3 regions of the Bacillus seohaeanensis genome follow, and region 2 is predicted to be linked to each of the others. Evidence: riboswitches for the same ligand, from Rfam matches in the RefSeq annotation. Region 2 holds a riboswitch; each other region holds the start of a gene.
What was found. Region 2 has a riboswitch for thiamine pyrophosphate ahead of ACFSUL_RS10095 (ABC transporter substrate-binding protein). Riboswitches for the same ligand answer to the same signal wherever they lie in the genome.
Positions count from the first base shown of each region.

Region 1: it holds a riboswitch for thiamine pyrophosphate, as region 2 does, so the genes downstream of both, thiT (energy-coupled thiamine transporter ThiT) here and ACFSUL_RS10095 (ABC transporter substrate-binding protein) in region 2, are expected to answer to the same signal.
Region 3: it holds a riboswitch for thiamine pyrophosphate, as region 2 does, so the genes downstream of both, thiW (energy coupling factor transporter S component ThiW) here and ACFSUL_RS10095 (ABC transporter substrate-binding protein) in region 2, are expected to answer to the same signal.

Region 1 is NZ_JBHUMF010000007.1:39,514-50,624, forward strand. It holds gene ACFSUL_RS02910 (fatty acid desaturase) at 208-1,236, shown strand; gene ACFSUL_RS02915 (sensor histidine kinase) at 1,439-2,569, shown strand; gene ACFSUL_RS02920 (response regulator transcription factor) at 2,572-3,171, shown strand; gene ACFSUL_RS02925 (NAD(P)/FAD-dependent oxidoreductase) at 3,577-4,695, shown strand; gene ACFSUL_RS02930 (metal-dependent hydrolase) at 4,970-5,596, shown strand; TPP riboswitch at 5,723-5,830, shown strand; gene thiT (energy-coupled thiamine transporter ThiT) at 5,893-6,489, shown strand; gene ACFSUL_RS02940 (LuxR C-terminal-related transcriptional regulator) at 6,570-7,256, opposite strand; gene ACFSUL_RS02945 (aldehyde dehydrogenase family protein) at 7,399-8,925, shown strand; gene ACFSUL_RS02950 (iron-containing alcohol dehydrogenase) at 9,085-10,296, shown strand; gene ACFSUL_RS02955 (hypothetical protein) at 10,409-10,636, opposite strand; gene ACFSUL_RS02960 (hypothetical protein) at 10,869-11,111, opposite strand, start outside.
Region 2 is NZ_JBHUMF010000023.1:50,460-61,570, reverse strand. It holds gene ACFSUL_RS10120 (hypothetical protein) at 1-16, shown strand, start outside; gene ACFSUL_RS10115 (ArsR/SmtB family transcription factor) at 238-609, shown strand; gene ACFSUL_RS10110 (heavy metal translocating P-type ATPase) at 602-2,698, shown strand; gene ACFSUL_RS10105 (cation diffusion facilitator family transporter) at 2,761-3,681, shown strand; gene ACFSUL_RS10100 (aldo/keto reductase) at 3,810-4,712, opposite strand; TPP riboswitch at 4,892-5,003, shown strand; gene ACFSUL_RS10095 (ABC transporter substrate-binding protein) at 5,212-6,204, shown strand; gene ACFSUL_RS10090 (thiamine-binding protein) at 6,217-6,510, shown strand; gene ACFSUL_RS10085 (ABC transporter permease) at 6,507-7,274, shown strand; gene ACFSUL_RS10080 (ABC transporter ATP-binding protein) at 7,271-8,008, shown strand; gene ACFSUL_RS10075 (dicarboxylate/amino acid:cation symporter) at 8,339-9,580, shown strand; gene ACFSUL_RS10070 (hypothetical protein) at 9,580-9,765, shown strand; gene sigY (RNA polymerase sigma factor SigY) at 9,855-10,406, shown strand; gene ACFSUL_RS10060 (YxlC family protein) at 10,372-10,704, shown strand; gene ACFSUL_RS10055 (sigmaY antisigma factor component) at 10,701-10,910, shown strand; gene ACFSUL_RS10050 (YbjQ family protein) at 10,910-11,111, shown strand, end outside.
Region 3 is NZ_JBHUMF010000015.1:180,247-191,357, reverse strand. It holds gene ribE (riboflavin synthase) at 1-216, shown strand, start outside; gene ACFSUL_RS07010 (bifunctional 3,4-dihydroxy-2-butanone-4-phosphate synthase/GTP cyclohydrolase II) at 623-1,816, shown strand; gene ribH (6,7-dimethyl-8-ribityllumazine synthase) at 1,838-2,308, shown strand; gene ACFSUL_RS07000 (NCS2 family permease) at 2,605-3,897, shown strand; gene ACFSUL_RS06995 (EAL and HDOD domain-containing protein) at 4,132-5,379, shown strand; gene dapF (diaminopimelate epimerase) at 5,541-6,536, shown strand; gene ku (non-homologous end joining protein Ku) at 7,156-7,995, shown strand; gene ACFSUL_RS06980 (phosphatase PAP2 family protein) at 8,057-8,722, shown strand; TPP riboswitch at 8,788-8,901, shown strand; gene thiW (energy coupling factor transporter S component ThiW) at 9,016-9,537, shown strand; gene thiD (bifunctional hydroxymethylpyrimidine kinase/phosphomethylpyrimidine kinase) at 9,506-10,333, shown strand; gene thiM (hydroxyethylthiazole kinase) at 10,330-11,111, shown strand, end outside.

The DNA of each region.
Region 1 (11,111 bases), on a different contig from region 2:
TAAAAGAGTCAATATTGCATAAATACCTGTGCAATATTGACTCTTTTATTATTGTAGATAGAGTTATTTGATTATAAGCTCTTACTCTTTGCGGAAACATGATATTTATCATGTTTTGTACATGACATGTATGTCTGCAAGGATTAATTCTTCTTTTTTATAATTAGTGTAACAGATAGATATACGAGGAAAGGATATGGATAATAAATGACTAAGCAAAAGCAAAATACACTGAGAAAGCAAATTTCCCCCTATGAAAAATCTAATACACGAGATAGTATCATTCAGCTAATCACTACTTTTGTGCCTTTTATTATATCGTGGGTTCTTGCTTACCAAAGCCTTTCGATTTCGTATTTGCTTACATTAGCATTTACGATTGTAGGAGCGGGACTTTTAACAAGGATATTCATTATATTCCATGATTGCTGCCATTATTCTTTCTTTAAAAATCGCAAAGCGAATAAAATTCTTGGAACCATTACAGGAATATTAACGTTATTCCCTTATAATCAATGGCAGTATAGCCATTCTGTCCATCACGCAACTAGTAGTAACTTGGATAAGCGTGGTACAGGAGATATATGGATGATGACAGTACGGGAATACATGGAGGCATCATTTTGGTTGCGATTATCCTATCGACTATACCGAAATCCTTTTGTAATGCTTGTTTTAGGCCCAATCTACGCGTTTCTTATTATGAATCGTTTTAATAGGAAAGGTGCTAAAAAGAAAGAACGTATTAATACATATATTACGAATATATCGATAGCTGGTTTGGTAACGTTACTTTGTTATACGATTGGATGGGAAGCATTTCTTTTAGTACAAGGTCCAATTTTTCTAATTTCAGGCTCTGTTGGTGTATGGTTATTTTACGTGCAACATACATTTGAGGATTCTTACTTTGAGGAAAATAAAGACTGGGAATATGTGAAGGCTGCGGTAGAGGGAAGCTCCTTCTATAAGCTGCCAAAACTCCTTCAATGGTTTACAGGAAACATCGGTTTTCACCACGTACACCATTTAAGCCCAAGAGTACCTAACTACAAATTAGAGGAAGCCCATAATCAAACTGATCCATTGCAACATGTACCAACTATCACATTAGCAACAAGCTTACGTTCACTAAAGTTCCGCCTTTGGGATGAAAAAGGAAAAAAATTTGTAGGGTTTAACCATATTCGATCATTATCTAAAACAAAGAATGTTACCGCCGAGACAAAATTTTAATTTGCATTTGCCTCTCCTACTTGCCAATTTAAAACTAATTTAGTTTCTGGTAAGTAAGAGGGGAATAAAAATGATACTATAATAATAAGAATTTTGATAAGGTGAAACGTCAATCAGTGGGGGCTTCCATCCCCCGTTAATGCGCGATAAAATGAAAGCATTCTTTATATTAACTATTTCAGGTGAAAAAGAGGTTCTTTTTATGTTAAAAAGGTACATGGAATTTCAAAGGAATACGGGAATCTCTCCATATATTTGGATAATTCTTTACATCCTTCCGTTTTATTTTATTTTCAAGTCTTCCTCTATGGTTGTCATTATAGTTGGAATACTCCTTACAATCCTCTTTTTTGTTTTCTATCAAATTGCCTTTATTTCTAAGGGGTGGCCAGTTTACTTATGGACCTTCATACTGATAGGCATTTCTATTACATCTACAAGTCTTTTTAGCTATGTTTATTTTGCGTTTTTTCTAGCCCACTTTATAGGTAATATACGAGATAGAAAGACTTTTCTTATACTATACTTTGTTCATTTAATAAGTACTTCTATATCCATTAATATTACGATTGTCCTACAGGAAGCGTTTTTCTTAAAGCAGTTTCCATTTGTCATTATAGTTTGGATTAGTGTTATCCTTCTTCCATTCAACATTCATAACCGAAATGAGAGAGGGCAGCTAGAAGAGAAGTTAGAAGATGCGAATAAGAGAATTTCAGAGCTTAGTAAACTAGAAGAACGCCAAAGGATTGCTCGTGATCTTCATGATACGCTTGGACAAAAGCTATCTCTTATTGGTCTAAAGAGTGATTTAGCAAGGAAATTAATAAATAAAAACCCCGAGCAAGCAAGGGATGAATTGAAGGATGTGCAACAAACAGCAAGAACGGCATTAAATGAAGTGCGAAAGATGGTATCTTCGATGCGAGGTATTCGCTTGGAAGATGAAATTGTTCTTGTGACGAAAATTTTAAAGGCGGCACAAATTAATTTCACGGGAACCAAAGAGTTCAAGTTAGTAAATGTTTCTCTATTAACAGAGAATATTCTAAGTATGTGTTTGAAAGAAGCTGTGACCAATATTGTAAAGCATAGTGGAGCTTCAACTTGTTTCTTTTCTATTGAACAAACGTGGAAGGAAACAATTATGAAAATACAAGATGATGGCAAGTTCAAAATCCCTGAAGAACACGAGAAAAAAGGGCACGGGCTTATGGGAATGAGAGAACGCCTAGAGTTTATAAATGGAAATCTGGAGGTCGTAACAGAAAAAGGGACAACATTGATTATACGAGTCCCTAATGATGTAAAACAGACGGGGAAGGAGGAATAATTATGATTAAAATAGTTATTGCAGAAGACCAACAACTGCTGTTAGGAGCCTTTGGGTCACTTCTTAATCTGGAAGAAGATATGGAAGTAGTCGGTAAGGCATCTAATGGAGAAGAAGCGGTAGCTCTTGCTCATAAATTTCAGCCGGATGTTTGTGTTATGGATATTGAAATGCCAGGTAAGACAGGACTTGAAGCAGCAGAAGAGCTAAAGGACCAAGATTGCAAAGTTATTATTTTGACGACCTTTGCCAGAACCGGTTATTTTCAGCGCGCGTTAAAAGCTGGTGTAGATGGATATTTATTAAAAGACAGTCCCAGTGAAGATCTTGCAAATTCGATAAGAAGTGTAATTGCAGGCAAGCGAATTTATGCCCCCGAACTTATGGAAGATGCCTATGGTGAAGGGAATCCCCTTACAGATCGGGAACTAGAAGTACTAGGACTTGTAGCCGAGGGGAATAACACGAAAGAAATTGCAGATAAACTCAGTATAAAAACAGGTACAGTCCGTAATTATATTTCTGCTATATTAGATAAGCTGGAAGTGAAAAATAGAATAGAAGCTATAACTCAATCGAAGGAGAAGGGCTGGTTTAAATAATAATCACCTTGAATAATCTTAGATAGGTGTGTGCGTTATTCTATTTCGAGGCAGACAAAGACTAAAAAGAAATATCTAAACAAAGAAGCTCCCTGTAAAATGCAGACGGTGCCTGCCCCCTTTTCTACTTGAAAAGCAAATGACTTACTTTCCCTGCAAAGAGAATTCTTTATATGTGGGGACTGGCACCGCAAGGAAGCTAGCAGATACTAAGTTGAATAGGTTTGTTGTCTTCATCAAAGTAACCGTCCATTACTCTTCGGTGTCAGTCCCCTTCTTATATAGCCCCTTTTTGGAAGAGTGAGTATATCAAGAGACAGGGGGACAGACTCCGTTGTGCCTTGTACTAAGTCTCCAATTTCTTGTAAAATAACAAGAAAGACGTAAATGAAAAAGGTGTTTTTTATGAAAAGGTATATTGTCGTTGGCGCAGGAATTCTTGGAGCATCAACAGCTTATCATCTTGCAAAAGCAGGCGAAAATGTTACACTGGTTGATCGCCATGATCCTGGCCAGGCTACGGATGCTGCAGCAGGAATTATTTGCCCATGGCTTTCGCAGCGCCGTAACAAAGCGTGGTACAGGTTGGCAAAAGGAGGAGCGAGATACTACTCTGAGCTAATTACGAAACTAGAAGCAGATGGCGAAACAGAAACAGGCTACGAACGAGTAGGAGCAATTAGTTTACATACAGATGAAAAGAAATTAGATAAGATGGTAGAACGTGCACTAAAGCGACGGGAAGATGCACCAGAAATCGGTGAAGTTACTCGTCTCTCTCCGGAAAAAACAAAGGCGTTGTTCCCACCTCTATCAGAAGAATTTGGTTCTGTTTATGTAAGCGGAGCTGCAAGAGTGAACGGGAGAGCCTTACGTAATGCGTTGGTTCGTGCTGCCGAACGTAATGGGGCAACATTTCTTCAAAGGGATGCAAAGCTTCTGTCTAAAGACAGGCGTGTAATAGGGATCACAACGGGAGAAGAAACATTACTAGCTGACAAAGTAATCGTGACAGCAGGAGCTTGGTCAAAAGAATTATTAGAGCCTTTGGGTCTTCATTTTTTAGTATCGTCACAGAAGGCACAAATCGTTCACCTTCACATACAAGGTATAGATACAAGTCAGTGGCCTGTTGTTATGCCCCCTAATGACCAATACCTTCTCACATTTGAAGATGGGAGAGTTGTGGTAGGCGCAACTCATGAGAATGAAGTAGGTCTCGACAATCGAGTGACAGCAGGGGGGCTCCATGAGATTTTTGATAAGGCATTGACAGTTGCACCCGGTTTAGCAGATAGCACGATGCTCGAAGCGAGAGTAGGATTCCGTCCGTTCACACCTGGGTTTCTTCCTGTTTTTGGTGTAGTTCCTGGCATTTCTGGTGTACTTATTGCGAATGGTCTTGGTGCTTCGGGGCTCACAGTCGGTCCTTATTTGGGATCGGAGCTTGCCAAACTTTCTATGGGAAGACAAACAGAAATTGATCCTAGTGATTATGATGTTGCTGGAGCATTAGAAAAATGATGACTTGTAAAAGCTGATTCCATGGATGAATCAGCTTTTTGCTAACTTTATTAGCTAAAAATACGGGGGAGAAAACCATCTAGGTTGTCATCGATAGATGATTAATCACAATCCATGGTGTAACAGAAACGATGCAGAAATAAGAAAAGTGATCGGGAACTCATCGTTAATCCGGTGATAAAAATGAATACTATTACATATTGGAAATAGGAAAATAGTATTTTAATATAGCATTAACAGTGTTAAATAAATAATAGAATTAGGTGGAAAAACATTGAACGGAACAGTACATATGGCATTAGGTGCAGCAACAGGATTTGTTGTTGCCAATAACTTTCAAACTGATCCTGCTGCAACGTTATCATTAGTTGCATTGGGGGGAGTATCAGGATTGGTACCTGACCTCGATGTGAATGGAAAGTTAAGCAATAAGATTACGTCTTCTCACAAATTTATTAAAAAGCTAGCCCAGTTCATCGGATTGCTCGTGATACTTTATAGTTTTCTAGAAGGGATGGGGTCGGAAAAATGGTTAGGCATCGGTGCCGGGACAGGAATACTTATTATTGCTTCTTTTATTACGAGGAGGCATATGTTGACAATGACAGGTGTAGGAGTCTTTGCAGGAGGATTATCACTAGCTGAAAATTGGTTGTTATTATTTGGCGTTTATATAATAATAGCATCGTTAATTTCTCATCGAAGTTATACACATTCTATTCTTGGTGTTGTCTTTTTCGCAGTAATTGCTTATCAATTTGAGCTATCAGCAGGGATTGAAGGGATTTTTATTACCTGTGTCGCCGGATACATTACGCACTTGATTGCTGACTTGAAGGTGTTGCCTTCGAATAAGCGAGGTGTGAAATTATTATTACCATTTTCTTCAAAGGAGTTTTAGGGAGTAGAGAGGCTATTACTCTTTAGAATTAATAACGTATAGTATGGTTATTCCAAAACCTTTTCGTAATTACTTTCTAATACTAACCAAGTCATGTATAATAATTATTGTATACAATTACATAAAACGAGCCACAAGGGGAGCTTTTTAGCTGAGAGTGAACAGGTGTGAATCTGTTCTGACCCTTTGAACCTGTTAGTTAATACTAGCGTAGGAATGTGGAGGATAGGCTATTTTAGTCTATCTCTGTTTAATACTCCCTTCTGGTTTCGTTTTGGAAAAAGGGGGATTTTTTTATGAAAAAAATAGGGCTTGTGGGATTAATTGAAGCTGCTTTGATGGCGGCATTTGCCGTTATTCTCGATCTCCTTCCTTCAATTAATCTTTCGCCAAGTATTTCGATTTCGGTTTCAATGGTACCAATCTTCCTACTTGCTTTTAGGCATGGAGTAAAAGCAAGTATCGTTTCTGGATTTGTATGGGGGCTGCTGCAGATTGCGTTAGGGGATGCTTGGATTGCTCATCCTGTTCAAATGATTATGGAGTATTTTCTTGCATTTGCATTTATTGGGTTTGCAGGGTTGTTTTTTCGAATTATTCAAGGCTCATTACGAAATAATCGGAAAACAAAAGCACTTGTATGGAGTGTTGTTGCAGTATTTGTAGGAAGTCTTGCGAGGTACTTCTGGCATTTTATTGCAGGATTTATCTTCTTTGCTGAGTACGCACCTAAGGGGACGAACCCGGTCCTATTTTCTTTCCTTGCAAATGGAGCAACAATGTTAGGCACAGCCATACTATGTTCAATCGTATTAGTGTTGCTTATTTCAACAGCACCAAGGTTAATTCAACGAAGAGATGGTAGTAATGATCAGATAAATAAAGCGTCTTAGAATAACTTTCTATGGAATTATATAAATAAGAGGAACTAGATAATTCATCTAGTTCCTCTTATAGTTTTATAGGGACCCCGCTAACGAATCAGCCCCTTCCGCATGGCTACTCCAACTGCTTCTGCTCGATGTCTCGTACCAAGTTTCCGGTTTACAGAAGTTAAATAGTCTCTTACTGTATACTCGCTGATCCCCATTTTATCGGCCATTTCTTTTAAACTGTATCCATAGGATAGCCTTTGCAATACTTCACGTTCCCGTCTACTTAAGATTTTTTGCGGACTTGAAGCGGGATAAAGCGCTTCTGCTGCTACTTGAAAATAGTGATAGAGCATCGTAGAGTCATATTTTTCGAGTGATTCATTTTCATTATAATGGTCTATTAAAACAGAACCGATTACTGATTTTTTATAGCTAATAGGAACAATCAACAAGGAGGATAATTGAAACTTTTGTATATACCTTAGAGGGAAGTTTTGACCATTTGGATCGACTTTGATGAGATGAGGCTGGTTGTTTTTCAAGGAAAAGTAAATAGGCGGTATTTTCCGTACATCTTCTCTTATGTAACTCATTGAGGTGACACGTCCGTGATCAATTTGCATGATTCCTTCCCCATAGTAATTTAATGGCGAATAAGCAAAGATTGAGGCGCGTTTAAAAGGAAAAAATTCAATACATCCTTTTAAAATTTTTTCAAGCTTTTCTAATGGATTATTGATTGCTTGCAGTGAATCGATATAATCATAGATTTTCGTATCAAGCATTCGACAAATCTCTCCCCTACATTTTCAGCGGTATGAATATGGAAGCTACTAGAATAGACTTATATGTAAGCAGTTTCATTCTACCTTTTTATTTCGGAATTTTCAATCATTAGGAATGATATTTTTACGAGGGGGATAAGGTATGACAACAAATGTAGATGTGAAGTCTTTTCCATTATTTATTAATGGGGAATGGAAACAAGCAGAAAGTGGACAAACATTTGACGTTACTAACCCAGCAACAGGTGAAGTGATTGCAACAGCAGCAAAGGGAAGTAAGGAGGACGTCGATAAGGCAGTAAAAGCTGCAAGAGAGGCATTTGAAAATGAGGAATGGCGGGAAATGAAGCCGAAAGATAGAGCAGTTATTTTAAATGCAATTGCACAAAAAATAACCGTTCACGCAGAAGAACTTGTCTACTTGGAGGTAATAAGCTCTGGTGGGACTGTTCGTCGCGTGTCATCCAATGACATTTTGCAAATGGCTGACTTGTTTCAGCAAATGGCGAAATTTGTTTTAGACTACCCGTTTTCCGAAACACTTCCAGTTCCTCCATTTCCAGGACCCTCCCATAACTTCGTTTGGCGCGAACCAATAGGTGTTTGTGCAGCAATTACTCCATGGAATATGCCAATGTTAATCGCCTCATGGAAGATTGCACCTGCTTTAGCGATGGGAAATACAGTAGTTATTAAGCCAGCAAGCTATACACCGTTATCAACATTAAAGCTTGCAGAGATTATTTCTACAGTTGTTCCTCCTGGAGTAATAAATGTTGTGACAGGGTCAGGGAAAGAAGTAGGGGAATACTTAACGACACACCCTGAAGTAGACAAGGTGGCTTTTACAGGATCTACTGAGGTAGGTAAAAAAATTATGAGCTTAGCATCTGAAACGATTAAAAATACGACACTAGAACTTGGTGGCAAATCTCCTAGTATCTTTCTTGAAGATGCGGATTTAGAGGTAGCCATTCCTGGTAGTTTATTTGGAGTGTTTTTGCATTCAGGCCAGCTTTGCGAATCAGGAACACGTCTTTTTGTTCCAGATTCTATTTACGATAAAGTCGTGAAAGGTCTAGTTCAGTGGTCGAAGAGGTTAAAACTTGGCAACCCGCTGGATGCTACAACGGAAATCGGACCTGTTATATCCAAACAACAGCGAGATACAATCCTTTCTTATATTGAGTCTGGAAAAAAAGAAGGGGCTACAATTGCATGTGGTGGAAAGGAAATAACAGTAGACGGTTGTGAAGGTGGTTCTTTTATAGAGCCTACGATTTTCACTAATGTCACGAATGATATGAAAATTGCCCAAGAGGAAATCTTTGGACCGGTATTATCCGTTATCCGTTACTCCGATGTAAACGAGGCAATAAAGCAAGCTAATGATACGATTTATGGACTGGCAGCAGGAGTGTGGACAAAGGATGTTAATAAGGCATACGACGTGACGAGAAAGTTGAAAGCAGGCGTTGTTTGGATTAATGATTGGCATATGTTAAGGAATGACGCACCCTTTGGAGGATATAAACAGAGCGGTATTGGTCGTGAAATGGGCAAGCATTCATTAGATGCCTACACACAGCTTAAGCATGTTCATACATCCATGGTCCCACAACTTGAAAAGCGAAATTGGTATCAGATTTTATTTTCTCAGTCTGAATAACAAATGCAAAAACGTGGTTCCTGCCATTTGAGAATGATTGGCTTATGAACTTAAAACGGGGTAGGCGCTGGAGATATCTATAAATTATTCCGATAGAAAAGCTATCCATATGCAAATGTTTTATCATTTCCTAGATAAAAACTAATAAGAGGTGATTTCATGTTAACAACGACTTTGTCCCAATTTATGTTGCGAACAGGAATATACAGCGGCTCAAATAGTAGAGCGATGATTCCAGATCTTTTTAGAGGGCTAGGTGCGAAACGTGTTGTACTTTTTAGTGATAGAGGATTAGAGAAGGCTGGAATTGTGGACAAAATATCGGGGATTTTTAATTTAACTCCCCACGGGGTTGGACCAGAACTTGTCGGGACGTTTTTAGAAATAACACAAGATGCGGAAAGTAGTACAGTGAATGCAGCAACACGTTATGCGAGAGAAAAAGGGGCAGATGCCGTTCTTGCTGTTGGTGGAGGAAGTGTTTTAGATACGGTAAAAGGGGTTAAGTATTCCCTTCATCATGGATTATCTGACATTAACGAGGCTATTCCAGGAGGATTTAAGTATGAGTCATTTCCGGAAGCTAATTATATACCGATTCCCCATATATCGGTTCCAACAACTGCGGGAACAGGTTCGGAAGTTTCTCCTATCGCCGTTATTTTTAATGAAGAAATTCAGCTGAAAACGAATCTGATTAATCCGTTTCTTGCAAGTGATATGGCAGTTTTAGACCCGGACTTAACGGTATCCCTGCCACCTGCGATTACTGCCTTTACGGGCTTTGATGCTTTGACACATGCTATTGAAGCACTAGCTTCCCCCACAGCAACATCGATAACAGATGCGCATGCTCTTCAAGCAATTCGGATTGTCGAACAAAATTTAGTTTCTGTTGTTGAGGATGGGGTGAATGTGGAAGCAAGGATGGAGATGTTACAGGGTAGCTTGATGGGGATTACAGCGTTTAGCTTTGCATTAAATGCAATTCCGGTTCATAACTTCGCCCATGCGTATGGTGCATTATTCCGCATCCCTCACGGCTTAGCGAACGCAGTTTTCCTACCTATTGTGATGGAACATATCCCTAATCTTTATTTACCAAAGGTCAACCAACTTGCACAAGCACTAGCGGTGGAGACAAGCGGAGATAAAGAAACTGTTTTAGCGAGGGTAATAGAGAAAATCCGGATTTTGCAGTATAAAGTAGGGCTTCCAAGTAATTTTGAAAAATATAATATTTCAGCGGGTGATCTTGATAAAACGATTGCAGCTGTTGCTTCGGATCCGGCTGCGGTAGCATTCCCAATGCCACCAGAACTGATACGAGCAGTGGGAGAAAAAGCGGTTGCTTTAAAAGTGGGGAGTTAAGCATAAAAGAATGTTGCTAGAATAGTAAATTTGTAGTCACACTCCTTATTGTCAAAAGGAGTGTGACTACAGTGTTAAGAAAAACGGTAAGGGTTATAGAGATAAGGCTTATTCACACCTCCATAAGCATATATTGTTCCACAAATTGGGCAACTTTACGGTCATCGATATCTTTCCTTTTTTGAAGCGACTCAGCGGCGATGATATGAGGATAAATTCGTTTCATCTGCTTGGCTTCTTTCAGAAATAGGTCCCCATTAAGGAGTTTGATTGCGACATCTTTCACTTCTTCATCATCACATTGATACAGCAGGTACGATAAACAACTCATTCGGTCCATTTTCATTCCTCCTAATCAAACGTACGTTCTTAGGAGTATTTCGATAGCAACGGGAAATTATCCTGCCTATTTTAAAACTAATTTGAATATTTAAATAATGGTTATAGATAAGGTGTAATAATGTTTATACTTTTCGCTTTATGATGGATTTTAGCGACGCCTTTTTATAGAGAAAGTAGTTTAAGTGTAAAGATATCGTCCTTACTGTACCAATAAATATAGAAAATAGACTTTATAACTTTTCTCTCCATGAATAGTCCGAGGTTTCATTAGTTGTTAACAACCTATTTTGCACCTCGTCTCTTGAATACTGAAATAACCCTAAATTGTTATCTGTTTCAATAATAGAATTGTCATTTATGTGAAGGTATCGAATGTCCTCTTTCCAAACATAATCTTGGGGTATACGAGTTTTGTCTTCTTCTTTTATCAGCTTGAAATCGTTATTGCAATAACGATAAATTGTACGATTTAT
Region 2 (11,111 bases):
GCTTCAACAAAATTAATTAGGAAAAAGACTGCGCGTGAGTTTGTTTACTCACGCGCAGTCTTTTTTTGTTGTCCCAACGATATTATTCTTAAACCAATGCCTCTAGTAAAATGAATCCAAGTTTTACCTTATCCCAGAAATTAATATAGTCATTATTATTCAAAAGAATGTTTGAACGTTTGAGTTCTCTGTCATATACTATATTCAAAAGAACTTTTGAATGTTGAGGTGATTCAGATGAAGGATATAGAAGTTTGTGAAGTAACATGCGTTGATGAGGAGAAGGTGAGCAGATTAAAAGAAGAGCTACTTACTCATAATACGAATAAAGTTGCAGTGTTGTTCAAAGCTTTATCAGATAGTACGCGAATGAAAATTGCTTATGCTTTGGCAGTTGAAAAAGAATTATGTGTGTGCGATGTAGCGAATATCGTTGGTTCTTCGACAGCGACAGCATCTCATCATTTGCGCTTACTTCGTAAACAAGGTCTTGCTAAATATGAAAAAAGGGGAAAGCTTGTTTATTATTCCCTTGACGACCACCATGTAAAACAGTTAATTCAAATTGCTGTAGAGCATCAGCAGGAGGTGGATAGTCGCGATGAGTGAAAGTAATGCAAAACAAACATACAGAGTAGAAGGGTTTACTTGTGCAAATTGTGCAGCTAAATTCGAAAATAATGTTCAAAATTTAGAAGGTGTCGAGGATGCAAAAGTTAACTTTGGTGCCTCAAAGCTTACGGTTTATGGAAACACCACAATAGAAAGTTTAGAAAAAGCAGGTGCATTCGAAGGTCTTAAGTTAAGGGAAGACAGGGATAAACAATTTGTGAAAAGAGATTCCTTCTTAAAAAGAAATATGTACGTGTTATTAGCTTGTATACTTGTCGTATTTGCTTACGTTTCACAAACTATTAATGGTGAAGATTCCTTGTGGACAATAGCGATATTTTTTTCCGCGATAGCTATCGGAGGATTTCGTTTATTTAAGACTGGCTTACTTAATTTGATACGTCTTGAGTTTGATATGAGAACATTGATGACGATCGCCATAATAGGAGCAGCGATAATAGGTGAATGGGGAGAAGGGGCGATTGTCGTTATCCTATTCGCTATAAGTGAGAGGTTAGAGGCGTACTCTATGGACAAAGCCCGTGAATCAATTCGGTCGTTAATTGACCTCGCACCTAGTGAGGCACTTATTGAACGGGACGGTAAAGAACAGCTTATTGAAGTGGAAGATATTCAAATAGGCGACGTTATGATTGTCAAACCGGGGCAAAAAATTGCGATGGATGGACAAGTAGAGAGTGGCCTCTCTTCTGTCAACCAAGCTGCGATTACTGGTGAATCCGTTCCTGTCGAGAAATCTTTAGGTGATGATGTTTTTGCAGGAACATTAAATGCAGAAGGTTATTTAAAAGTGAGAGTGACAAAAAGAGTTGAAGATACAACGCTTGCGAAAATCACCCATTTAGTCGAAGAAGCACAGGGAGAAAAGGCTCCATCGCAAGCTTTTGTTGATCGGTTTGCAAAATACTACACACCAATCATTATTGGAATCGCCTTTCTTGTTGCGCTCATCCCACCGTTAGTGATGGGGCTTGAATGGTCAACATGGATTTATCAAGGATTAGCAGTACTCGTTGTTGGCTGTCCTTGTGCGTTAGTCATTTCTACCCCTGTTTCCATTGTTACCGCAATAGGAAACGCAGCCAGCAAAGGGGTATTAATTAAAGGTGGAGTTTATTTAGAAGAGTTAGGACAATTAAAAGCGATTGCTTTTGATAAGACGGGTACATTAACAAAAGGAACACCAGAAGTAACTGACTTCATTTTATTAGAGAACCTGGATGAGAAAGAGGTTTGGAGTAAAATTGCGGCACTCGAATTTTACTCACAGCACCCATTAGCTGCTGCATTAGTAAGAAAAGCGGAGGAAAATAATATTGATTTTCGAAACATTTCTATAACTAACTTCTTATCCCATACAGGAAAGGGCATCAGTGGAGATATAGATGGTGCGGAATATTTTATCGGGAATGAAAAACTTTTTGATGCTGTTCCTCAGCAGAAAATCAAGGATTTGCAGTTGAATGGAAAAACAGTAATGGTCTTTGGAAAGGAAAATCACCCGCTTGCGCTCATCGGTGTTGCTGATGAAGCAAGAGAAACAAGTAGAAATGTTATAGAAGAGCTTCATCGTTTAGGGATTAAACAGACAATTATGTTAACTGGAGACAATGAAGCTACAGGGGAAGCAATCGCAGCAAAATTAAAGGTGAAAGATATAAAGGCTAGTTTATTGCCAGAACAAAAATTAGATTTTATAAAATCTTATCAAAAAAAATATGGAAAAGTCGCGATGGTAGGAGATGGTGTAAATGATGCTCCTGCACTTGCCGCTGCGACCGTTGGTGTTGCAATGGGTGGGGCAGGTACGGATACTGCGCTTGAAACGGCAGACATCGCACTGATGAGTGATGACCTCGAGAAACTACCTTTTATCGTAACATTGAGTAGGAAAGCACTAACGGTTATTAAGCAAAATATAACGTTTGCGATTGGAATCAAAATTATCGCATTGCTGCTTGTTGTTCCTGGTTGGCTTACACTGTGGATTGCAATATTCGCTGATATGGGAGCAACATTAATTGTAACGTTAAATGGTTTAAGGCTATTACGAGTTAAACAATAACTATCCGCTAGTGGGTCACGATTTTACTGATTGAGTAGTTTTGATATAGGGAGGGATTGTTTATGAGCGGTCATCACGACCATGGTCACCATCATCATGGACATTCAACGAATAAAAAAGTATTGTTTATTAGTTTCCTATTAATTTTCCTATTTATGATAGTCGAAGTAATAGGAGGCATCTTGACAAATAGTTTAGCGCTTCTTTCCGATGCAGGGCATATGTTAAGTGATGCAGCGGCATTAGGATTAAGTTTATTTGCCTTTTACGTTGGAGAAAAAACATCTAATAAAGCGAAAACGTATGGATACAAACGGTTTGAAATCCTTGCAGCATTTTTAAATGGGCTCACACTTTTGCTAATTTCGCTTTATATATTTTGGGAAGCATATAATCGATTTTTAGAACCACCGTCTGTTTCTGCCAATATGATGTTTATTGCAATCATTGGACTTGTCGTGAACATTATTGTTGCTTGGATGTTAATGAAAGGTGATACAGAGCATAATTTAAATGTGAGAAGTGCTTTTCTTCATGTCATAGGTGATATGCTTGGGTCCGTCGGAGCAATTATTGCTGGGGTCTTTATCTACTTTTTTGATTGGACACTTGCCGATTCATTGGCATCTGTCATTGTATCGGTTCTTATTTTAATAAGTGGATGGAGAGTTACGAAGGATGCATTTCATATATTGATGGAAGGTACACCAGCCAATTTAGATGCTTTGGCGATAAAAAAGGAGATACAATCATTTCAAGGCGTAAAAGATCTTCATGATTTACATGTTTGGTCGATTACCTCTGATTTTCCTGCATTTAGTTGTCATGTAGTTGTAGACGATACAGTAAATAGAGACGATATGTTAGCTAAAATATCCTCGTATCTTGAAAAAGAGTTTAATATTGAACATTGTACGATTCAAATTGAGGGAGAGACTGTAAAAGAAGGTTGTCATCATTCTTGTACGTTAAGTAGTGAGTGATAAAACGAGAATTTTTTACAGCAAAAAATAGTACGCATACATCGTATAATGCTTGTTGAAATACTGCAGCTCTTGTAAAAAGAAGGAGTAGGCCCCAGTAGCCTATTCCTTCTTTCCATTTAAGTAGCTTATGGTACTTCGTGTCCCATTGAACTATGCAAAATGTTAAACCATTGATCATGATTTAATTCGATTGTTAATGCTTGGACGGCATCTGTGATACGTTCTTTTTTTCCAGAACCAATAATCGGCATAATGTTTGCGGGATGATTTAACAACCATGCATACATAATTTGATCTATTCCTTTTGCTCCAACTTCTTCGGCTGTTTTTTGTAATGTGGAACGTAAGCGGCTTGATTTCTCATCTTTACCGTTAAAAACTTTTCCGCCAGCTAAAGGCGACCATGCCATCGGAGCTACCCGCTTTTCTTGGCATAAATTTAATGTACCGTCATCAAAGTTTTCTAAGTTGTAGACAGAAAGTTCGAGTTGATTTGTTACTAAATCAAATGGTAAAAAGGATTGAAGCATATCCCATTGGTGATCTTTAAAGTTGGAAATGCCAAATGTATGAACTTTCCCTTCTTTTTGTAGTTGAATAAAGGCGTCTGCAACTTCTGCAGGGTTCATATAAGGATCGGGTCTGTGAATTAATAGCGTATCTATGTAATCTGTATTTAGATTCGTTAAAGATTGTTCAACAGAATGGATGATATGTTGTTTGCTTGTATTATAGTGATGTGTTTTGTGAGCAGGTCTATTACTAGAAGGAAGCACGATTCCGCATTTCGTTACAATCTCCATTTTCTCTCTTAATGAAGGTTTCTCACGGATAGCATCTCCAAATAATGCTTCGCAAGTATAGCTTCCGTATATATCAGCATGATCAAAAGTAGTAATGCCAAGCTCTAAACAATGTTCGATTAACGATAACGTTTCCGAAGTAGATTGATTCCAGTCCGCTAGTCTCCATAACCCATGTATAACTCTTGAAAAAGATAATTCTTCCGTCATTTGAATTCTTTCCATTAAGAAAACCTCTTTTCATTCAGAATATTTGTGGCTAATATAAACTGTATAATAATAGAAAGTGAATGGGAAATTAAATGATTGAATTGGAATAGGATTTACGGGAAAATTCTTGAAAAATTATAGTATGTGTGGCAAAGTATTTCATGAAGTAAACGTTTAAAACCATTTAAATAGAGCGAGAATTGTAGGGGGACCGGTGTTGCCGGTTGAGAGTGTGTCCTAATAAGACACTAACCCTTGGAACCTGATCTGGTTGAAACCAGCGGAGGAAACATATTCTTAACAGTAACTTTACCTGTTTTAGAAATATGCGCCTTGGGTTCACGAAACCCGGGGCGCTTTTAGTATTCAACAGGTGATTTTATTCTAGTATTCACCTGTTGAAATAATAGCTGTATTTAACAGTTGAATTCTCGGTTGAATTCTCGTTATCCCCACATATTAGTTCTATTATGAAATTTTTTATCGTTTACATACATAAGAAAGGGGAAAGAAGATGAAAAAGTGGATTAGTATCCTATGTGTTGTGTTTCTATTGACAGCATGCGGAAGCCAACAAAAGGAAGAAGGCTCACAGGGAGAAAAGGAATCGCTTAAGAAAGTATCGGTAGTATTGGACTGGACACCAAACACAAATCATACTGGGTTATATGTAGCGAAAGAAAAAGGCTATTTTAAAGAGGAAGGGCTTGATGTTGACATTATTATGCCGGGGGAAGCTGGCGCTGACCAGCTTGTTGCTTCTGGTAAAGCAGAGTTTGGTGTTAGTTATCAAGAGGGTATTACACAAGCTAGAGTAGAAGGTGTTCCCATTGTTTCCATTGCGGCTGTTATTCAGCATAATACTTCTGGTTTTGCAGCTCCAAAACAAAAAAATATTACTTCACCAAAAGATTTTGAAGGCAAAACATATGGTGGCTGGGGTTCTCCTGTTGAAGAGGCAGTTATGGCTTCCATTATGAAAAAGGAAGATGCTGATATAGACAAGGTGAAATTTGTTAATATGGGTGACGCTGACTTTTTTACAGCTGTTAAAAGGGACGTTGATTTTGCATGGATTTATTATGGATGGACTGGAATTGAAGCAGAATTACGAGGAGAAGAGCTAGATATGTTATACGTAAATGAGTATTCTGACAAGCTCGACTACTACACTCCTGTTCTATCAACAAATGAAAAAATGGTGAAGGAAAATCCTGAAACAATAAAAGCGTTCTTAGCAGCTGCATCAAAAGGATATCAAGTTGCCATTGACGATCCTAGTGAAGCAGCTAACATATTAAGCGATGCTGTACCTGATTTAGATGAGGAGTTAGTAAAGAAAAGTCAAGAGTGGCTTGCAAATCGATATCAAGACGATGCACCGAGATGGGGAGAACAAAAGCTTGAAGTATGGGAAAACTATGCAAATTGGATGTATGAAAACAAACTGTTAGAAGAAAAGTTGGATGCGAAAAAAGCATTTACAAATGAATTTTTACCAAAATAAGGGGTGGTATTAATGGGGAACTCGCTAGTTAGTATACAAATAATACCGAAAACACAAAATGGAGAAGATGTTATTCCATATGTAGATGAAGCTATTTCGATTATAAAGCAGTCTGGAGTAAAGTTTGAAGTACATCCTTTAGAAACAACGATGGAGGGAGAACTTTCGGAATTGTTTCACGTTATAGAAAAGATGAACAAGCGAATGATTGAAATCGGCAGTACCAATGTAATCTCACAGATTAAAGTGCTTTATCAGCCTGAGGGGATTGAGATGGAAACACTTACGGAGAAATATCGTCCATGAAACGAATTTTTCAAAAAGGGTGGCGACCATGTTTGGTCATCATCCTTTTATTTCTCATATGGGAGCTTGTAACGAATTTTGCCGAAGTCCCTAGTTGGCTTTTACCTGCACCGTCTGAAATATGGAAAGAAACTATCACAGTATGGCCAACTTTCGAGGAGCATCTCCTTGCAACTGTTATGTTAACAGTTGCTGGCTTCGGAATTGGTTGCGCAACAGGATTACTCGTCGCAGTTGCATTGCATTTGTTGCCGAAAGTAAGAGAGTCACTATACCCATTAATAATTCTGTCCCAAAACATTCCAATTATTGTACTTGCACCATTACTTGTTATTTGGTTTGGGTTTGGATTATTGCCGAAAATGATTGTTATTACACTTGTCTGCTTTTTCCCTGTAGCAGTTGCTGCTCTTGATGGTTTTAGACAAACCGGATCAGAACTTATTCATTATATGAAAATGGCTGGAGCAACGAAAGGTCAAATTTTTAAAAAACTTGAATGGCCACATGCATTGCCATCGATTTTTTCTGGACTAAAAATTTCTGCTACTTATAGTGTTATGGGAGCAGTTATTTCTGAATGGCTTGGATCGGAAAAAGGTATTGGCGTTTTTATGACACTTGCTTCTTCTTCTTTCCGAACAGATAGGGTATTTGTAGCTATTTTTACTATTATGATATTAAGTCTGGTATTTTTTGCAATAATCGTTGTATTAGAACGTTGGTTGATTAAGTGGCGAACTAAAGGTGAGGATATTACATGACAACACTAGAAATTAAAACAATAGAAAAATCATTTCAAGAAAACTTCGTGTTAAATAACCTTTCTTTACAAGTGAATGATGGGGAGTTTGTTTCGATTTTAGGTCCTTCTGGGAGCGGGAAAAGTACACTTTTTCACTTGATTGGCGGACTTTATCGTCCCGATCGCGGGGATATTTTATTAGATGGGCAATCTATTATTGGAAAAAGAGGCTCGATTAGTTATATGCCACAAACGCCTTCCCTTTTTCCTTGGAGAACAGTATTAGAAAATGTGTTATTAGGACAAGAATTAAAAGGAAAGAAAAATAAAAAAGAAGCAATTAATATGATGGAAAGGGTAGGATTAAAAGGGTTTGAAAATGCCTTTCCTCATCAATTATCAGGAGGAATGAAACAAAGAGCGGCCTTTGTCAGAGCGATGCTGAGTCCGCAAACGTTCCTTTGCTTGGATGAGCCATTTTCTGCATTGGACGAATTTACACGACTCGATATGCAAAAATGGCTGTTGTCCATTTGGGAAGAGGATAGAAGCTCTGTACTATTTGTTACACATAATATCGAAGAAGCATTATTTTTATCAGACCGAATACTTGTACTTTCGAGAAGGCCTGCGACTGTACAAAAAGAATTTCATGTTCCCTTCTCGCGACCAAGAAAAGAAGAAATACTATTAACCGAAGAATTTTTGCAATGGAAAACGAAAATCTATAAAGAACTCTCTCAATACGTATAAAACTCTCATAAAGAAATAGTTATTCTAAGTAAATATACCTATTTAAGGGTAGTGATTTTGAAAGAGGTTCATGATATTAATTAGGGATAAATACCAAATGGGATATATCAAATCCCTTCTACTATATAGGTAATTTATCCTATTTTCTTTTTATTTACTTCGCTCAAATTGAGAAAGTATGTATAATAAAGTGATGTGATTAGCTAGTTGCATAATAAGCTGAAGAGTCAGAAAAATTTTGCTTTTTAAGTTAATTAGCCATGATCAACAAATAGAAAGGTAGAGAGTTTCTCATCTACCATCTAATTTTTATTCTAAGGGGGACCATCTATGAAATTGAACTTAACAGCGAAGATTATTATTGCACTCATTTTAGGTGCAATTATTGGTTTGGTATTAAATTTATTTGCAAAAGATCTATTCGACATTTTAGACCCGTATTTATTTAATCCCCTCGGTCAAATCTTCTTAAATCTAATCAAAATGCTTGTAGTTCCAATTGTATTTGTATCCATCGTATTAGGTACAGCAGGGCTAGGAGATCCGAAGAAACTCGGAAGAATCGGTGTGAAAACGGTTTCTTACTTTTTGGTTACTACATGTATTGCCATCGTTATCGCAATTTGTCTAGCGTATGTGACGGATCCTGGAATGGTAGAAGGAATTGACAAGTCTCAAGCAGAATTTGAAACGGAAGAAGCACCGCCTGTTGGAGAGACGTTATTAGGCATTATTCCGGCAAATCCGTTAATGGCAATGGCAGAAGGAAACATGCTACAAATAATTGCATTCTCTATTTTTATTGGTTTAGGCTTAACGGCATTAGGGGAAAAAACAAAAGGTGTTTTAAATTTATTTGAACAAGTTAATGATGTGTTAATGTATCTTGTGAGACTCATAATGAAGTTTGCTCCTTATGGTACTTTCGGTTTAATAGCATCTGCTATTGGGAGTCAAGGTTTCGGTGCATTAAAAGCAATGGGACTATATTTTATTGTCGTGTTTGCTGCTTTAATTATTCACGCTATTGTAACGTATGGAGGTACTATTCTCTTCCTAGCGAAGAAGAGTCCGATTTGGTTCTTTAAAAATTTCAGTCCAGCGATGACGGTTGCATTCAGTACATCAAGCAGTAGTGCTACATTGCCTGTTTCAATGGATATTGCTCAAAATAAGTTGAACGTACCTAAATCAGTTAGTTCTTTCGTTCAGCCGCTTGGAGCAACAATCAATATGGACGGGACTGCAATTATGCAAGGGGTTGCAACTATCTTTATTGCTCAAGTATATGGAATAGATTTGAGTTTAGAACAGCTTATTACAGTGGTTTTAACAGCAGTGCTTGCTAGTATTGGTACAGCAGGTGTTCCAGGAGTCGGATTAATAATGCTTGCGATGGTATTAAGCAGTGTTGGTCTGCCTGTTGAAGGAATAGGGCTTATTTTAGGAATTGACCGTTTGCTTGATATGACAAGAACAGCAGTCAATATTTCTGGAGATGCTAGTTGTGCCTTATTTGTTGGAGAGTCAGAGAAAAAACGTACAATTAAGGAACAAAAAGGTGAAAAATAATGTATACAAAAAGGCTGGCAGCTTATTTGCCAGCCTTTTTGCATGCATTATTTTCAAAGAAAATGCTTATTTGTATTATTACGCTATATATAATGAGAAAGGAATTATCGATGGATGGCAGTAAAATAATTCATTCTCATATAATAGGAGGAAACACTAAATTAGTGGAAAAAAGGGAAGAGTAGAAAAAAATATAATTTTTTTGAACGAATTTCTTATTTGTACGTCTAATAAATGATATTCACTATCAATGTGATAAGAAAGGATTAAAGAGATGGAAGAGAAAGAGCTAATTAAAAAGGCAAAAAAAGGGGATCATGAAGCGTTTGCTCTTCTGTTTAAAGAAAACTATCCATTTCTCTTAAAATACTTGATAAAAATAACGCTGAAGCGAGATATAGCGGAAGAGTTGGCACAGGAAACGATGGCAAAATGTGTGGAAAAGATTCATCAATATAACGGAAAATCAAAATTTTCTTCATGGCTGATTACTATTGCTACAAATAAGTATATTGATGAGCAAAGAAAAAGAAAAAAGGAACAAAATTGGCAGAAGGAGGAATCTGATTACCGGAAGTTAAAATGGGAACTCGAGTCTCGTAATGAAGACTGGAATGACGTGCTCGCAGCTCTTGGCAAGTTGCCTGATGATACTAGATTAGTTATTATTTTGAAGCATTATTATGGGTATTCTTATGAGGAAATAGGTGTAATGACAAAGATTCCTGAAGGTACAGTAAAGTCGAGAGTTCACAACGGAATTACTTGGTTGAGAAAGGAGTTGAGAATAGATGAAGAAGAGTCTATCATCCGAACAAAGAGATGAGGGACAATTGGATAAATTGCTCAAGGAAGGTTTTGAACCGCTAGAAAAAAATATAGATGAAGATACTCCGACTCAGCAGTGGTTTGAACAGTTTGTAATCGAACAACAAAGCTTACAGCGTTCAAAACTAAAAAAAGATATATTATTATTTTTATGTGTTGCATGCCTTGTCCTTACAGCTTTTGCCATTACATTACTTCAACTGCCTATCCTCTTCCTTATTATCCAAGGAGCGGTATTTATATTGGCGACAGCATTCAGCAGTATTTCTTTTTTGAAGCAGGTGAAGAAAATATGACAAAAGAGGAATTGTATATTTTGCCTTTTGTTATTATCCTTTTGCTTATTCAAAGTATTTTTCTTTTCACAGATGCAAGGAAAAGAGGACATAATTATTGGTTTTGGGGACTATGGGGATTAATACAATGTCCGTTTCCAATTATTTTTTATTTACTATTTGCAAGAAAAGTTTGGAAGAGAAATAAACATAGGGAGGAATTTTAATGATTATAGTAACGACGGAAAGTGTGCCAGGTAAAGAAATTAGAGAGCTTAAAGGCTTTGTTAGGGGGAGTACTGTGCAGGCTAAACATATTGGAAAAGATATCATGGCAGGACTAAAAACAATTGTCGGCGGTGAAATTAGCGAATATAGCGAGTTGATGGAAGAGGCTAGAAATAAAGCGGTCGATCGCATGATTGCAG
Region 3 (11,111 bases), on a different contig from region 2:
TTTGGTGTAGAGGATAATAAGATTACAATCTCGCTTATTCCACAAACAAGGCACGATACTATTTTAGGTAGCAAAAGAGTTGGAAGCAATGTCAATATAGAATGTGACGTAATGGCAAAATACTTTCACCGATTTTATGAATTGAAGAACAATCCACCTGAAAAGAAAAGCTCAATTACAACTGAAATGCTGTCCAAAAATGGATTTTTAGATTAAAAGAAAAGTGGAAGCGGCTCGTCCAGCCCCGACAAGCATAAGACGAGCATCCCGAAAAGGCGTTTTTTGCCTTTACGGGATGGTTGGCTTATGACCTCGAGGGGCTAGCCGCTGGAACTGGACAAAGAAAAGTGGAAGCGGCTCGTCCAGCCCCGACAAGCATAAGACGAGCATCCCAGAAAGGCGTTTTTTGCCTTTACGGGATGGTTGGCTTATGACCTCGAGGGGCTAGCCGCTGGAACTGGACAAAGAAAAGTGGAAGCGGCTCGTCCAGCCCCGACAAGCATAAGACGAGCTCCCAGAAAGGCGTTTTTGCCTTTATGGGATGGTTGGCTTATGACCTCGAGGGGCTAGCCGCTGGAACTAGACAAAAATTGTTCAACTCTAATATTAGGGAGGCTTTCCTATGTTTCATACTATTGAGGAAGCAATAGAAGATTTAAAAGCAGGTAAAGTAGTTATCGTTGTTGATGATGAAAATCGAGAGAACGAAGGAGATTTTATCGCTTTAGCAGAGAAGGCAACACCGGAAGTCATTAATTTTATGGCAAAAGAGGGAAGAGGCCTTATTTGTACACCGATTACAGAAGAAAAGGCTAACAAATTAGAATTTGTTCCGATGGCGAATGTGAATACAGATTCACACGGGACTGCCTTTACTGTCAGTGTTGACCATGTTTCAACTTCAACAGGGATTAGTGCGTTTGAGCGATCCACGACAATTCTTGAAATCTTAAAAGAGGAATCAAAACCAACAGATTTTAATCGACCAGGGCATATTTTCCCGCTTGTTGCTAAAAAGGGTGGAGTGCTAAAAAGAGCCGGTCATACCGAAGCGGCTGTTGATCTTGCACTATTATCCGGTTCGGAACCAGCTGGGGTTATTTGTGAAATAATGAATGAAGATGGATCAATGGCAAGAGTTCCAGAGTTAAGTGAAATTGCAGAAAAATGGGATTTAAAATTAATCACTATCCAAGATTTAATTGCGTACCGCCGAAATAAAGAAAAATTGATTACTCGGGAGGTAGAAATAGAGTTACCAACAGAATTTGGCGAATTTAAAGCAGTAGCCTACACAGAGAATTTAACCGGGAAAGAACATGTAGCACTCGTAAAAGGAACATGGAGCGAAGGAGAAGACGTCCTTGTTCGTGTCCATTCAGAGTGTCTGACAGGGGATGTTTTCGGATCAAATCGCTGTGATTGTGGACCGCAACTAGCAGCTGCACTTTCGCAAATTGAGGAAGAAGGTAGAGGGGTTCTCCTTTATATGAGACAAGAGGGTCGAGGAATCGGTCTTGTGAACAAGATGAAGGCATATAAACTACAAGAAGAAGGCTTTGATACGGTAGAAGCGAACCATAAGTTAGGTTTTGGTGCAGATCTTCGTGATTATGGAATTGGAGCACAAATTTTAAGGGATTTAAAAATAGAAAACATTCGGTTGTTAACAAATAACCCTCGGAAAATTGCCGGAATTAAAGGATATGGATTAGAGATAGTCGACAGAGTTCCGATCCAAATGCCAACGAAAAAAGAAAATGAAAAATATTTAAAAACAAAGCAAGCTAAACTAGGACATTTATTAAAACTTTAATACAATTAGGAGGAATTGAAAATGAAGAGAGTATATGAAGGAAATTTAGTTGGATCAGGTTTGAAAATAGCAATCGTAGTAGGACGTTTTAATGAATTTATTACGTCAAAATTATTAGGCGGTGCAGAAGATGCATTAAAACGCCATGGTGTTCATGAAGAAGATGTTAGTGTTGCGTGGGTACCAGGAGCATTTGAAATTCCAGTTGTTGCAAAAAAATTAGCAAGATCCAAAAAGTATGATGCTGTTATTACCCTAGGAACTGTAATAAAAGGTGCTACGGCACATTTTGATTATGTAAGTGGAGAAGTTGCAAAAGGGGTAGCTAATGTAGGATTACAGGAAGACGTTCCAGTAATATTTGGTGTATTAACAACAGATACAATCGAGCAAGCAATTGAACGAGCAGGAACAAAAGCGGGGAACAAAGGCTGGGATGCTGCGGTGTCAGCAATAGAAATGGCAAATTTACTTCGTGATATTGAAGGATAATAGCACAATTTCACGGGATTTATAAAAAGAGACGGATCTAAAGGGAAAAGTGACTGTTCCTTTAGATTTGTCTTTTTTTGTGCAAATTTACATGAATTCAACTGTTGAAAATCTACATATTTTCAACAGTTGAAGTTCAATTTAAAATCAACAGTTAAATAAACCACTATATTTAACCGTTGATCCGAGGTAATTATATATTGGCAAACCAAAATCTATTTGTTAAAATATAATTTTGTGGCTCCCCTTTTTGGATGGAGCGGGTAGGGAGAGGGCAGCATTTTTAGGAAGATAGTATGAAGCCATTTAAGGATCTTTTTCAATTAAAGGACCACCAAACGAGTGTAAAGCAGGAAATGATGGCAGGGACAATTGGGTATTTTACAATTGTCTATATTATCGCAGTAAATGCATTAATTTTATCAGAGGCAGGTATTCCATTTGAGGGGGCAGTAATCGCAACGATTCTCACGTCCTTCTTAGGTTGTGTCGTTATGGCTTTTTGGGCGAATGCACCAATTTTGCTTGTTCCCGGAATGGGAATCAACGCAATGTTTACGTATACATTAGTAAACTCAGGTGGGCTCTCGTGGCAAGAAGCTTTGGCCGTTGTATTTGTTTCCGGAGTGGTATTTATGGTTATTGCATTTACAAAGCTTACGCCGGTAATTTCCAAAGCTATTCCTCAAATATTAAAAGAAGCAATTACTGTTGGATTAGGTATGTTTCTAATGTTTATCGGTTTAGAAAAGGGCGGTTTAATCCAAAGAGGAGAAAATGCCATCATTACAATTGGTGATTTTAGTGAACTAAAAGTTCTGGCTACGATTATTACATTTCTCGTAACCATTTTTCTGTTCATACGCAATGTAAAAGGGCATTTTTTGTGGAGTATTGGATTCGGAACACTACTCGGTTTTCTTTTCGGTATAGAGCCTACGCTTAATTCTGGAAGCGGCTTTGGATGGCAAGAGTACGGAAGTGTATTTGGTCAGCTTTCGTTTGCGCCCATTATGAAGATACCGTTTTGGGTTGCCGTGTTTTCTGTCACGATGGTTCTCGTTTTTGAAAACATTGGTCTTGTACAAGGTCATGTAAACATGGCGGGGCACCCGCATAAATATAAGAAAGCATTTCAAGCTAATGCATTCTCTGCCTTAACATCTGGGTTGTTTGGCACAAGTCCTACTGTATCTACGGTAGAAAGTGCAGCAGCAATATCTGCTGGTGGACGAACAGGTCTTACTTCGTTAACAACAGGTGTCTTGTTCCTGGGATCACTTCTTTTTATTCCATACTTAAAATGGATTCCGGATCATTCCATCGCTCCAATTTTAATTATTATTGGGGGATTAATGATTCAAAATATCCGTCATATGGACTTAAGTGATATAACAGAAGCATTTCCGGCAATATTTATTATTGCAATGATTCCATTTACTTATAGCATTGCAGATGGAATTGCGATTGGTTTTATTATGTACCCTGTTTTAAAATTAGCAACAGGTAAAGCGAAGGAAGTTTCAGTTCCACTGTATATTATTGCTTGTTTATTTTTGATGAACTTTATTGTTCATTCTTTTCATTAATATATATAAATGTCCCATTAGCGATTGTTGCTAATGGGATATTTTTTTCTAGTTTTATGGAAAAAAGACAGAGTGTATATAGAAAGTGATAAACGCTATTGCATGGAACTTTTCGTGGACTTTCCACATATTTCTTGTTATTCTGATAATATACATAATATTAAGTAAAGTGAATTTATTACTATAAAAGTTAGAAATATCGAATAAACGGGGATGAAGCAGGAGTGAATAGCCATGGAAGTTTTTGTTGCAAGGCAGCCAATCTTTGATAGAAGTGAGCAAACGGTAGCATATGAATTACTTTATCGTAATAATGATATCAATTCTTTTCCAAATATTGATGGGGACCAAGCGACAGCGGACGTAATTATAAATAGTTTTTTAAACATTGGAATCGATTCTCTTTCGGCAGGTAAGCCCTGCTTTATAAATTTTACAGCCAATTTATTAAAATTAAAGGTTCCGACCTTCTTTAATCCTCGAGAGATAGTAGTAGAAATATTGGAAACAATTGAACCTAATGCGGAAATAGTGGGGATTTGCAAAGAACTAAGAAGACTTGGCTATAAATTAGCATTGGATGATTTTGTTCTTCAAGAAAATAATCCTTATTGTAATGAATTAATGAAGCTAGCGGATTATGTTAAAGTAGACTTCTTAGCAACAAATGGGGTAAAAAGAAATAAAATAGAAGTATTAGCTACTCTCTTAGGATTCAAGTTGTTAGCAGAAAAAGTAGAGACGCAAGAAGATTTTATGGAAGCGAAAGAAAAGGGATATCATTATTTTCAAGGATACTTTTTTAGCAAGCCAAAAATACTTTCAACACATGATGTACCAGCTTATTTTCATTCCCATTATTCTGTAATTCAAAGTTTGGAGATGAAAGAGCCAAGCATTGATCTCATTGCACAGTTAATAGAGCAAGATTTGTCGCTATCTTATAAACTGTTAAAACTAATTAATTCCCCAGCTTACAGACCAAAACATAAAATCAGTTCGATTAGGCAGGCTATTGTGTTATTAGGGCTCTTTGAGATTCAAAGGTGGATATACGTATTAGCGGTGAGAGAGCAGACCGGCAAGAAAGAGCAACTAGAAAATGAAGTGATAAAATTGTGTTTAACAAGAGCGAAAATGTGTGAACTAATCGCCTCACATAGTATTCCCAATGAGAGTAGATCAAGTTATTTTCTTACAGGATTATTTTCATTGATGGAAACGATATTAGGAGTTCCAATGGAAACAATATTAAAAGAACTTCCGTTATTGGATGATATTGGTGATGCTCTAAGAGGTATTCCAAACCGCATGAAAGAAGTTTTAGATTTGGTTATCGCAATAGAACAAGCGAATTGGAAAACTGTAGAAGAATTAACAAATAAGTTAGGTTTTACTCAAAAGGAAATAAGTCATTTCTATCAAAATGCTTGTCAGTGGTCTGAGCAATTGCTTATTCAAGAAGAGGAGTTTGCTGAATAGGAAAGTTAGAAAAATAAAGGGGCTGCTTTTCTACAAGCAGTCCTCTTTATTTTGTAAATTCATACAGATCGTCAACCATATTGCCAAATGGGCTTGGTTGTGGCAAGCTAGGGATATTAAGAATATAGATAACTAGGTAAAATTGCTGGAGGGGTTTCGCAATGAATTTGAAACTAACAAAATGTCACGGATCAGGTAATGACTTCTTATTAATTGATGAGTTAAAAGATACGTACAATTTCACGGAAGAAGATAGACAAAATTTAACAATATCGCTTTGTGATCGTCATGATGGTTTAGGTGCTGATGGCATTCTATTCGTCTTGAATAGTGAAACATGTGATGCAAAAATGCGCGTTTTTAATGCCGATGGATCTGAAGCATCGATGTGTGGAAATGGTTTGCGTTGTGTTGGCAGATATGTTTGTGAGCTTTTAAATAAAAAGAATATTGTTATTGAAACAATGAAAGCCAACTTAAACGTTTCGGAAGCCGCATCTATCTATGAAGGGCTTCCTACTTATAAAGTGGAAATTTCTCCAGTCCTTTTTGATCTTAAAGAACTGCCAATGAATTTAGATCGCTCAACATTAATTGATAAAAAGGTCCCGGAAATTTCAGACCGCCTTCATTTTACAGCGGTTGCGGTTCCAAATCCGCATCTTATTAGTATCGTAAAGGTTGAAAATATTGTGTCGAATGAGCAAAAATGTATTTCAGAATCTGTAAATGGTCCAAACAACCTTTTCCCAGATGGTGTCAATGTAAGTTTCGTTCATCCAATAGATGATGGAGCAATTTATGTTCGTACTTTTGAAAGAGGCGTTGGATTTACGAATGCTTGCGGTACAGCAATGTCTGCTTCAAGTCTTGTCTCCTGCCTACTTGATTTGAACTCTTTTAATAAAGAAATTGAAGTATACAATAATGGCGGTAAAGTGCGTGTTGTAGTGAACAAGTTAGGTGCGGATAAGTATAATATGGACTTAATCGGTAATGCCACCTATTTGTACGATGTAGAATTAGAACTAGCGATTAACGAACCTGAATCCTACAAAGTTCTATCAACTTCTGACTACACAGAACAAGAACAGTATGAACTACTAAAAGATCATGCTCAAAAAGTGGTGGAAAGAAAAGTGTTTTTAAGTGCATAGATAACGCACAAGAGGCTGGACAAATGTGTTCTAGGTGAATAAAAAATCCGAACTAATTCTTTCATTTGAATTAGTTCGGATTTTTTTAAAGTCTTCATAAAACGTGTTGTTCTTTTAAACTTGTTCTAGCTGTTGATTGGAGTGCAAGACGAAGACTCCTGCGGGAAAAGCGGAACAGGTGAGACCTCGCAAGAGCGCAGCGCATGTCTAGCTCCAGCGGCTAGCTCGCTGTGAAAAAGACAAAATCCCCAAAAGGCAAAGGACGCCTTTAGGGGATTTTCCTATTTTCTTCACGAGCTGATCAAGCCGCTTCCGCTTTTCCCGGAGGCTCACCGACCGCCCGCGGAAAGCGAAGTCTTGACACGGAAATCAACAGCGGTGTTTAACAGCGATTACTAAATAATTTAACCTGACATTGTTCGTCTTTAGGGTATAGTACTTTAGTTATGTCCCAGCCTCTTTTTTATTAGATAGTAGTGCTCCATTATGTATTGTGCTCTTTTTTGATTAGAATATTTCCAGAAGTTTTAGGGAATGAATTATATACCTTTTAACTCATGCTAGTAATAGGAAGTCAAATCTTCACTAGTACTAAAGATGAAAAAAGGGGGTAGAGCATATGCACACGCTTTGGAAAGGAAGTATAAGCTTTGGACTAGTAAACATTCCGATAAAATTACATGCTGCGACAGAGGACAGAGATATAAAGCTTCACAATTTGCACAGGGAGTGTCATACGCCAATTAAATACGAAAAAGTATGTCCTCATTGTGAGATTGAGGTAGAGCATGAGGAGATTGTAAAAGGGTATGAAGTAACAAAGGATAAGTTTGTTATCCTTGAAGATGAGGAGTTAAATGAATTAAAAGAGGTAAATGAAGAAAAGGCTGTTGAGATTTTAAATTTTATACAAATAGAAGAGATTGACCCTATCTTTTATAACCGTAGTTATTTTATTTCACCAAATGGCGGTGGGGAAAAAGCATACAGTTTACTTCGCAAAGCATTGCTTAATTCAGGGAAAATAGGGATTGCTAAAATTATTATACGCTCAAAAGAACAGCTTGCGGTAATAAGAGTGTATGAAAACACATTAATAATGGAAACAATTCATTTTCCTGATGAAGTACGGGGAACTCGTGATGTGCCGAATGTACCTAGAGAAGATGAAGTACCTAAAGAGGAATTGGATACAGCAATGCTCCTTATTGATCAACTTACTGCGAAATTTGAACCAGACAATTACTATGATGAATACCGTGAAAGACTTGAAGAACTGATTCAAGCAAAACAGACGGGAGAAGAAGTAGTGAATGCTAGGGAAAATGTACCGCAAGAAAATGTTACGGACCTTATGGCTGCATTGCAAGCCTCTATTGATTCCATAAAACCAAAAAAGCCAAAGAAAACGGCAACAAAAAAGAGGAAAACAACTGCCAAAACCAAAAAAGCCCAATAGATGTAGTAGTTCAAAAAGCGGAATGTGTCATAAATGGGAGATTAAAGAAAGGGAAGAAATAATGAAAGAGCAAAAATTTAAACATGGGATATTTTTATTTATATCCCTTGTTGTGTTTGTACTATTTATACTAGCATTTGTGAATATAGTAGATGAATTGCAGGAAGATGAAATAAAGCATTTTGATGATGCGGTCTTTACATTTATTCAATCACTCGTATCAGATCGGTTGACAGCGGTAATGAAAGTAATAACCTATCTTGGTGGTGTACAGTGGATAGTGTTATTTACACTGTTAGTCATCATTTTATTACTTTTATATAAAAAGTATTCATTAGCGCTTTTTCTTGCCCTAACTACCAGTGTTGGAGGTGGTTTTAACTGGGTTTTAAAATGGCTTTTTAAGCGGGAGCGTCCGGATATGGAAGCATTAATTGAACAGAGTGGTTATAGTTTCCCTAGTGGACATTCAATGGGTTCCTTCATTTTATACGGTTCGATTGCATTTATTTTATTTAGGGCTTTTGATTATCGGTATTTAAAATGGATTAGTGCTATTACTGGAGGACTTCTCGTTCTTTTTATTGGATTAAGCAGGGTCTACCTACATGTTCACTATGCAAGTGATATTATTGGTGGGTTTACAGCTGGAGGAGCGTGGTTAACTTTTTGCATTGCTTTTTATATTCATTTTTACAATAAAAGAAGGTGGAAAAAACATTCGTAATATTCTAATAGGGGCTTTTTAAATTATCTTCATTATGGTATACTCACAATGAAAATTACATATGCAATCTGCACTAGGGGTGTCGGAAAATGGCCGACTGAGAGAAAGACCCGATATGTCTTGAACCCTCATAACCTGATCTGGATAGTACCAGCGTAGGGAAGTGGCGTTTATCGGAAAATAAATTTTGGCGCAAACTTCTATCAGGTTTGCACCTTTTTATATATTCGCAAACCTGATAGTGGATTGAATGTTTTCCCCCTTAGTGTAGAAGCTTAAGGGGGATTTTTTTATTGAATAAAACTAAAAAGATGACAACGACTGCCCTTTTAGTAAGTGTTGGGGTGATTACAAGCCACCTTGTGTATATTCCGACCGGTTTCGCAAAGGTTTTCCCAATACAGCATTTTTTGAATGTATTATCTGTCGCTCTGCTTGGTCCTTATTATGCAGTTGTGCAAGCATTATTAACTTCGACGATTCGAAATCTGCTTGGAACGGGTTCTCTACTTGCATTTCCTGGAAGCATCATAGGTGCATTCCTTGCCGGTGTTTTGTATATGAAAACCAAAAAGCTTGTCGGTGCTGTGATAGGGGAAGTAATGGGAACAGGCATTATTGGAGCGATGGCGTGCTACCCGGTAGTCCGTTTGTTTCTTGGTCAAGATGCCGCTCTATTCGGTTTTATTCCGAGCTTTCTTGTTAGTTCTATCGTAGGTTCGATTTTAGGTTGGTTTTTATTGAAAGCATTTATAAAAACAAATTATTTAGGAGGGGTTTTATATGAGAACAGCTCTAACGATCGCAGGTTCTGATTCAGGAGGTGGTGCAGGAATTCAAGCGGATTTGAAAACATTTTCAGCTCTCGGAGTTTATGGAATGTCTGTTATAACGGCTGTTACTGCTCAAAATACACAAGAGGTGAGATCCGTCCAGTCAATAGACCCAGGAATCGTCGGAGCTCAAATCGATGTACTCTTTGAAGATATGCCAATACATGCTGTGAAAATAGGAATGCTCTCCAATCCAGATATCATCAAAGTTGTTGCAAACCGACTAGAATATTATCGTCCAAAAAATATTGTAATGGATCCAGTTATGATTTCAAAAGGAGGTCACTCCCTACTTGAAGAAAGGGCAATTTCTCTTTTGACAGAAAGGCTGCTGCCACTTGCAACTGTTTTAACTCCGAATATTCCTGAAGCTGAAACACTTACAGGAAATATAGTGGAAAGCCACGAAGATATGGAATTGCTATGTGAACAATTACAGGCTAGAGGCAGCGAGTCCGTTCTTCTGAAAGGTGGCCATTTCAACGGAAATCCAGATGATGTGTTCTACAATGGAAGGGAATTTACATGGTTAAAAGGCGAGAGAATAATAACGAAAAACACACACGGTACTGGTTGTACGTTGTCGTCAGCAATTGCCGCTAATTTAGCGAGAGAAGAAGAGTTGCTAGACTCTATCAAACTTGCAAAACAGTATATAACAGGTGCAATTAAAGAAAGCCTTGAAATTGGAAAAGGCCATGGCCCGACACATCATTTTCATTCATTATATAAGGATGCAGGAGTCACTATGGAGCGAAGGGAGAAAGAAGCCAAATGATGAAAGAGCGTGCGATGGATTTATTAAAAACTACCCGCGAAAAGAAATCGTTAATACACCATATTACGAATACCGTAACGATAAATGATTGTGCGAATGTAACGCTAGCAGCGGGCGCTTCGCCTGTAATGGCAAGTGCTCCGGAGGAATCGGGGAATATGACATTGCTTGCCGATGCACTTGTGTTAAATATCGGTACGTTAAACGAGAATATTTTCTCTGCAATGATTAAAGCTGGGAGGGCAGCGAACGACAAAGGGATACCTGTTATCCTTGATCCGGTAGGTGTAGGGGCTACTGCTTTTCGAACAGAAAAGGCAAAAAGCCTCCTTCAGCTCATAAACATTTCCATTGTAAGAGGTAATATTTCGGAGATTGCTTCCCTTTTAGATGTAAAAGCAAAAACAAAAGGAGTTGATGCAGGGACGGTTTCCATCTTCCCTAGTGAGCTAGCAAAACAGGCAGCAAAACAGTGGAAATCGATTGTCGTCATATCCGGAAAACAAGATGTTATTTCAGATGGTACTAGTGTTTTTCATGTTGAAAATGGCTCTTCATTGTTGCAATCTGTTACGGGAACAGGTTGTATGTCAGCATCACTCATCGGTTGTATGGCAGGGGCTGGTAATGACTTACTTCTCGCTGCCATTGTCGGGACATCGATGATGGGGATTGCTGGTGAAATCGCAGAAGGTACAGGTGAAAAAAAGGGACTTGGTACGTTTAAGGTTCATTTAATGGATGCTATCTCCTTATTAACCCCTGAAACTTGGAAAGA